2 regions of the Streptomyces sp. NPDC096013 genome follow, and region 2 is predicted to be linked to the other one. Evidence: riboswitches for the same ligand, from Rfam matches in the RefSeq annotation. Region 2 holds a riboswitch; the other holds the start of a gene.

The links. A riboswitch is a leader RNA that binds a small molecule or an ion and turns the genes downstream of it on or off. The one in region 2 is predicted to bind cyclic di-AMP.
Region 1: another riboswitch for cyclic di-AMP. It lies ahead of ACIRB1_RS23475 (M23 family metallopeptidase); the one in region 2 lies ahead of ACIRB1_RS12565 (transglycosylase family protein).

What each region holds. Positions count from the first base shown of each region.
Region 1 is NZ_JBIWGK010000006.1:559,273-562,715, reverse strand. Features, by position in the region: gene ACIRB1_RS23480 (aldo/keto reductase) at 1-590, opposite strand, end outside; gene ACIRB1_RS23475 (M23 family metallopeptidase) at 666-1,676, opposite strand; cyclic di-AMP (ydaO/yuaA leader) riboswitch at 1,688-1,844, opposite strand; gene ACIRB1_RS23470 (PP2C family protein-serine/threonine phosphatase) at 2,036-3,256, opposite strand; tRNA gene ACIRB1_RS23465 (tRNA-Met) at 3,365-3,438, opposite strand.
Region 2 is NZ_JBIWGK010000003.1:217,855-221,297, forward strand. Features, by position in the region: gene eno (phosphopyruvate hydratase) at 1-365, opposite strand, end outside; gene ACIRB1_RS12565 (transglycosylase family protein) at 697-1,398, opposite strand; cyclic di-AMP (ydaO/yuaA leader) riboswitch at 1,408-1,576, opposite strand; gene ACIRB1_RS12570 (transglycosylase family protein) at 1,769-2,782, opposite strand; gene ACIRB1_RS12575 (cytochrome P450) at 3,443-3,443, opposite strand, start outside.

The sequences.
Region 1 (3,443 bases), on a different contig from region 2:
CGCAGCTCGCCCTCGTAGGTGTCGCGGGAGACGAGGTTGTAGTGGGGCTGGATGGCGATGTAGCGCGCGAGGCCCTCGCGGTCGGAGAAGTCCAGGGACGCCTGGAGTCGTGCGGGCGAGATGTTGGAGGCGGCGATGTGCCGCACCTTGCCCGCCTTCACCAGCTCGTCGAGCGTGCCGACGATCTCCTCGACCGGCACGTCCTCCTTGTCGAAGTGCGGGTAGTACAGGTCGATGTAGTCGGTGCCCAGGCGGCGCAGGGAGGCGTCGGCCGCGGCCTTGATGTTGGCGGCGGACAGGCCCGGGTACTCGGGGTGCTGGCTGACCTTGGTGGCGATGACGACGTCCGAGCGGTTGCCGCGGGCCTTGAGCCACTTGCCGATGACGGTCTCGGACTCACCGCCCTTGTTGCCCTCGATCCACGCCGTGTACGAGTCGGCGGTGTCGACGAAGTTGCCCCCGGCGGCCGTGTAGGCGTCGAGCACGGCGAAGGAGGCCGCCTCGTCGGCGGTCCAGCCGAACACGTTGCCGCCGAGGTTCAGCGGGAAGATCTCCAGGTCGGACCGGCCCAGCTTGCGAAGAGAAGTCATGCCATACGTCAACGCCCGCGCCGGAACCGGATATTCCGGCACAGCACGGGCGGACGGGGTCGGCTCAGGGTCCGCTCAGGGGTTGAGGCCCTTGCTGCGCAGCCAGGGCGCCGGGTCGCTCCCGGTCGCGGCGCCGTTGATGTGCACCTCCAGGTGGAGGTGCGGCCCGGTGACGTTGCCGGTCGCGCCCACGCGGCCGATGACCTCGCCGGTGGAGACCTTCTGCCCGACGCTGACGTTGATCGAGGACTGGTGGCAGAACCACAGCTCGGTGCCGTCGTCGAGGGTGAGGATCGTGCGGTACCCGTACGACCCGGCCCAGCCGGCCTCGGTGACCGTGCCGCTGTGGATGGCCTTGATCAGCGTGCCGGTGGGCGCGGCGAAGTCGAGACCCGTGTGATACCCGGAGGACCACATCGAGCCGGCCTGGCCGAAGGTGCCGGTGATCGTGTACGAGGCGACCGGCAGCGTGTACTGCTTGGCGAGTGCGGCGAGCTTCGCGGCCTCGGCCTTCTTCGCGGCGGCGGCCTCCGCTGCCTTCTTCGCGTCGGCCGCCTTCTTCGCCGCGTCCTTCTCGGCCTTGGCGGCGGCGTCGACGGTCTGCTTGGCTACGGCGGCCTCGGCGGCGGCCTGCGCCTTGCCGTCGACCTGCACCTGCTGCGACTCGGCCTGCGCCATGATCCGGTTGCGGAGCAGTTCACCCGCGTCCGAGGTGCCCTTGGCGGTGTCGGTGGTGACGACGCCGACGCTGCTGAGCGCGGTCGCGGAGCCCTTGGGGGTGCTGCTGGACGAGTCGTCGAGCAGGTGGCCCACCGAGGGCAGGTCCGGCAGGGAGATGGAGACCGGCGGCTTGCCGGTGTTGGCGCTGGCCATGCCGCCCGCGCTGACGGCGGCTATGACACCGACGCCCAGGACGGTGGAGCTGCGGGCGAATCCTCCGCCACCACGCTGCTTTGCGACACGGTGCTTGCCGCGGTTGGGGGAAACGGTCTCCGCGCTGGGATTCCACTCCTCCCAGGGGCCCTCGTCGGGGCGGTAACCGCCGTAGACGACAGGGGCTTCAGGGGCAGCCTGGTTTGACGCCACGTGGGCGTGCTCCTTTCCTTCCTTCTCGCCTACCGGGTTAGCTGACGGGTTCGGAGCAGGAAGGTCTCCTACGCGCGTAAACCGGACGTGTCTCCACGACGGTCGACGAGCGATTCACCCCAAGTGGTGGTTCCCCGGTTCCCTTGCGGGATTCGGCGCGTGCGCACGGAGCCGTCTCTTGTGACGGCTGGGACGACCGCGCTGCGTTATCGAACGTTAATAGACACGGGCGCCCGTTTCCAAGCTGTTCGGCTTGATCATTAACCTTTCCTTGCTGGACGAACGGCCCACCACCGGCGAAAAACGGGCGAGTTGGCCAAGTCTCGGAATTCCTTCGGGTATTGACGGTATGTCAGTTGTTATGCGGAGGGCACCGGCACGGTCACACCTGGTGACAACGGCTGGGGATGCCGTACGGCGATCATCGCCATGTCGTCCGTCATCCAGCCCCCGGAGTGCCGCCGCACCTCCCTGGCGAGGATGCCGAGCAGCGCCTCGGGGGTACGGAAGGTCCGCCCGGCCAGCCGCGCCGCCGGGTCGTAGAAGACACCGCGGGAGTCCCGCGCCTCGGACAGCCCGTCGGTGTGCACCAGAAGAGTGGCCCCGCCCGGGAACGCGAACTCCTCGGCCCGGTCGGGCCAGACCCCCAACTCGCCCATTCCCAGGGGCAGTGCGGGCTCCCGGACCTGCAACGTGCCGACAGTGCCGTCCACATGAAGGAGCAGCGGCGGCGGATGCCCCCGGTCGACGATCCGTACGACGCCGTCGCCGTGCGGGAGTTCGACGAGGACGGCCGTGGTGAACCCCTCGAACGCGTCGAGCCCGTCACGCCGGGTGCCCTCACGCGCGAGCGCCCGCTCCAGCCGCTGCGCGACCGCCTCCAGCGTCGCCTCCTGCTCGGCGGCCTCCCGGAACGCCCCGATGACCACGGCGACGGCGGCGACCGCGCCCATGCCCTTGCCGCGCACGTCGCCGACGACCAGCCGTACGCCGTGCGGGGTGTCCTGCACCGCGAACAGGTCGCCGCCGATGAACGCGCCCTCCTGCGCCGCCTCGTAGCGGGCCGCGATCTCGAACCCGGCGATCCGCTCGGCCGGTTCGGGCAGCACGGCCCGCTGGGCGGCCTCGGCGATCTCGCGCGCGGAGGCGAGCTGTTCGCTGCTGCGGCGGACCAGGAGGTTGATGAGGACGGCGAGCACGGCGACCGTCGACACGGTGGCCACCTCGGTCAGCGCGCCGGTGTCGTAGACGATGCCGAGCCTGATGTGGATGGCGAGGACGAGGGCGACGGACGCGAGGCCGGTGAGGACGGTGCCGCGCCGGGAGTAGAGCGGGGCGGCCACCAGCGGGGCGGCGGTGAAGAGCGGGGCCGCCGTGAACTCGGCCGGGGTGAGGTAGTCGTAGAGCGCGGCGGCGATCAGCAGCAGGACGGGGAGGCGGCGGAGGACGGCGCGGGTGTACGAGATCCGCCGGCCCTCGCTCTCGGGCCGGGGCGCGGGGCTGTCGCCGAGGCCGGGGTCGGGCACGGGATCGCCGGGCAGACGCCCGCCGGCTCGCACATACGGACCCTCCTCCTCCACGGAACCAGTTTTTCCCGGCGGGAGGAGGGCGGCGAGCGGGGTGGGCCGACAGGGGGAGAAACACCGAGGGCCGGAATCCGTTTCTGGATTCCGGCCCTCGGCCTTCAGTAGCGGGGACAGGATTTGAACCTGCGACCTCTGGGTTATGAGCCCAGCGAGCTACCGAGCTGCTCCACCCCGCGCCGTT
Region 2 (3,443 bases):
TGCGCGACGGCGAGGGAGACGCCGAGGATGGCGTTGGCGCCGAGCGAGCCCTTGTTGTCGGTGGCGTCCAGGTCGAACATGGCCTGGTCGATCAGGCGCTGCTCGGTGGCGTCGTAGCCGACGAGCTCCGGGCCGATCTGCTCGATGACGGCGAGGACGGCCTTCTCGACACCCTTGCCGCCGTAGCGGTTGGGGTCACCGTCACGCAGCTCGATGGCTTCGAAGGCACCCGTGGAGGCGCCGGACGGAACGGCGGCACGACCCGTGCTGCCGTCGTCGAGGCCGACCTCGACCTCGACCGTGGGGTTGCCTCGGGAGTCCAGGATTTCCCGGGCTACGACGACGTCGATGGACGGCACGAGCATCTCCTTCTTGGGATCTGACGCGGCTACGGCAGCACCGCAGCGGCTCTGCGAGACGAGCCTAACCGGCTCGGGGCGATTGGCCATCCGGTCGGCCGCCTGATGGACAGAACCGAGAGTAAATTGTTTCCGAACGGAACAAAAAGTCCCGGCAAGCGGCGGGCATGAGCACGGGGCGGCAGGCCGGGGGACGCAAAAAGCCCCGCTCCGGTGCGTACGGGGGAACACGCACCGGAGCGGGGGGCCCGTGTGGGACGGGGGTGGCCCTCACGGGGTCTCCATGGTGGACACCACGGATAGGAGGGAGCTGTGGTTCAGCTACGAGCCGCGTAGGTCACTTCAGGTGGAGCTGCTGACCCGGGAAGATGAAGTCGGCGTCGTCGATGATGTCCTTGTTCAGCTTGAACAGCTTCTGCCAGCCGCCCTTCACCTTGTGCTTCTCGGCGATGGAGCTGAGGGTGTCACCCTTGACGACCTTGTACTCGCCGTCACCCTTCTTGACCTTCTTGCCGGTCGGGGTGGTGACGGTCTTCTTGGCGGCCGGACGCTCGGCGGAGCGGGAGGCGGTGGTGTCGCCGCTGGAGCGCTCGCTGGTGGAGCTTCCGCTCGACGAGCTGCCGCTGTTGGAGCCGCTGGAGCTGGAGGAGCTGCCGCCGGAGTAGGAAGCGCCCGACAGGCCGGTGCCACAGGTGGGCCAGGCGCCCTTGCCCTGGGCGGCGAGAACCTTCTCGCCGATGGCTATCTGCTGGGACTTGGAGGCCTGGTTCGCGGTGGAGGCGTAGGCGGTGCCGCCGTACGCGGCCCAGGTGGACGCGGAGAACTGGAGACCGCCGTAGTAACCGTTGCCGGTGTTGATGGACCAGTTGCCGCCGGACTCGCACTGGGCGACGGTGTCCCACTCGGAGGCGGTGGCGGCGGAGGCACTGCCGGTCGCCATGAGCGGGGCGGCGATGGCGACACCGGTCACGCCGGCGAGCGTGGCGACGCGGGTGGCCTTGGACGGACGGCGGTGCTTGCCCTTGCTGGAAAACAGCATGGAAGATCCCAATCCCCTCACCGACGCCTGCGAGGTGAGCTGTCGGGTTCGGGCCGTGTGAGTTGCCCGGCCGCGCACCTCTCGGCGCACGACTTCACCCCAAGCCGCACCCGGCATCAACTGCCGGGCCCGGCACTTACCTTGGGTCCCCCGCTCCTGCCTACGGCGCTTGACGCGACGACTGTTCCCGGAGGCCGCTGGCAGGACTCGGCGTTGCGGCAACCGGTGCTCGTGGTGACGAGCGGCCTTGACCGTAGACAGAGAATCCGCGGGATTTCAAAGACGATCAGGGCTTCTGAGACTCATCCCACACTTTCGCCAAACCGGACATTCAGCGCGAAGCGTGACGTGAACTCCCGCTGTATTCCTGCTACTTTCCGCCCGTTTCCGTCCCGACGTCCAGCGTCTGACCGGCGGCGATCTGTGTCGGATCGGCGCCTATCACCTTTTTGTTCTCGGCGTAGAGCGCACGCCATCCGCCGTCGAAGCCAAGGGAGTCGGCGATGGACGCGAGGGAGTCGCCGGCGCGGACGATGTACGTCTGCGGCGTCACGCTCTCCTCGGCACTCGCCCCGCGGTGCTTCCCGACACTCTGCGGCGCGTCCACACCGCTCGCACCACCCGTGCCGCTCGCACCGCTCACGTCATCGAGCGCGCCGGTGTCGACGAGGCTCGATTTGCCCACCGCCTGGGCCGAGTTGTCCGATTCGTCGAGTTTCGGAGAGGCCTCGGCCGAGTTGCCGCTCTTCGAAGGAGTGGTGGACTTGTCGGACTTGGAGGAGTTGGTCGGGTTGTCCTTCGCGGAGGGCGAGGGGCTCGACGAGGTGCCGGACGAGTCGGAGGACGACGAATCCGTGGTGCCGGGGGTACCGGAGGTGCCGGATTCGGACAACCCGGACGAAGCGGAAGAGCCCGAGGAACCGGAGGAGTCGGAGGAGCCGCTGGAGTCCGTCGCACCGGCCGACGGGGCGTCACTCGCGACGCCGGTGTCGACGTCCGTCGAACCGGAGTTCGTGGTGAGGCCGGAGAGCAGCGCGCAGGTGAGCCACGGGGTGGTGCCCTCGGCGTCGAGGATCTTCTCGGCGACGGCTATCTGCTGGGAGCGGCTGGCCAGGTCGGGGCTCGGGGCATAGTCGAGGCCGCCGTACTTGTCCCAGTCGTCCAGGGACATCTGTAGCCCGCCGTAGTAGGCGTTGCCGCTGTTCTCGCTCCAGGAGCCGCCGCTCTCGCAGTTGGCCACCTTGTCCCAGGTGGTGCCGTCGGCGGCGTTCGCGGAGGCGGCACCGAGCAGCGGAATCGCGATGGCGGACCCGGTCACCCCGGCCGCGACGAGAAGAGCCGGAGCCTGACGGGGGCGACGGTGACGACCGTTCCCGGAGAGCATGCGGAGACCTTTCGCGTGACAGCGGGGAGCGCGCGGCGGTGGGGGGTTGGGGTCGTACGGGTCGCCGCGCTGGTAGGTGAACGTATCCACAGTCGATCACTTGTCACAAGTTAATGCCACGGAGATCACGTGAAGATCACAGAGTTGAGGAAGTGTCACTTTCGGGTTTAGGGGGCGGGGGGACGGGTTCGGGGAGGGGGTGACGGGGCGGGTTGTGTGGGTGGGGGGTCGGGTTGGCGGGGTGGGTTGCCCGGCCGGGGAGTCGGGTTGGCGAAGTGGTGTGCCTGGGTGGGGAGTCGGGTTGGTTGGCGAGGCGGGATGCCCGGATGGGAGATCGGGCTCACGGGGCGGGTTGCCTGGCTGGGGAGTTGGGTTGGCGGGGTGGGTTGCCCCGCCGGGAGGTCGGGTTCACGGGGTGGGTTGCCCGGCCGGGGAGTCGGGTTGGCGAGGCGGGATGCCCGGATGGGAAATCGGGCTCACGGGGCGGGTTGCCTGGCCGGGAGGTCGGGTTCACTGGGCGGGTTGCCCGGCCGGGAGATCGGGTTCACGCGACGGGGTGCCTGGTTAGGGAGATCGGGTTCACGGGGCCGTACGCCTGGTTGGGGAGGTCGGGTTGGCGGGGCGGGGCGACTGGTTGGTGGGTCGGGGTTCGGGGGCGGGT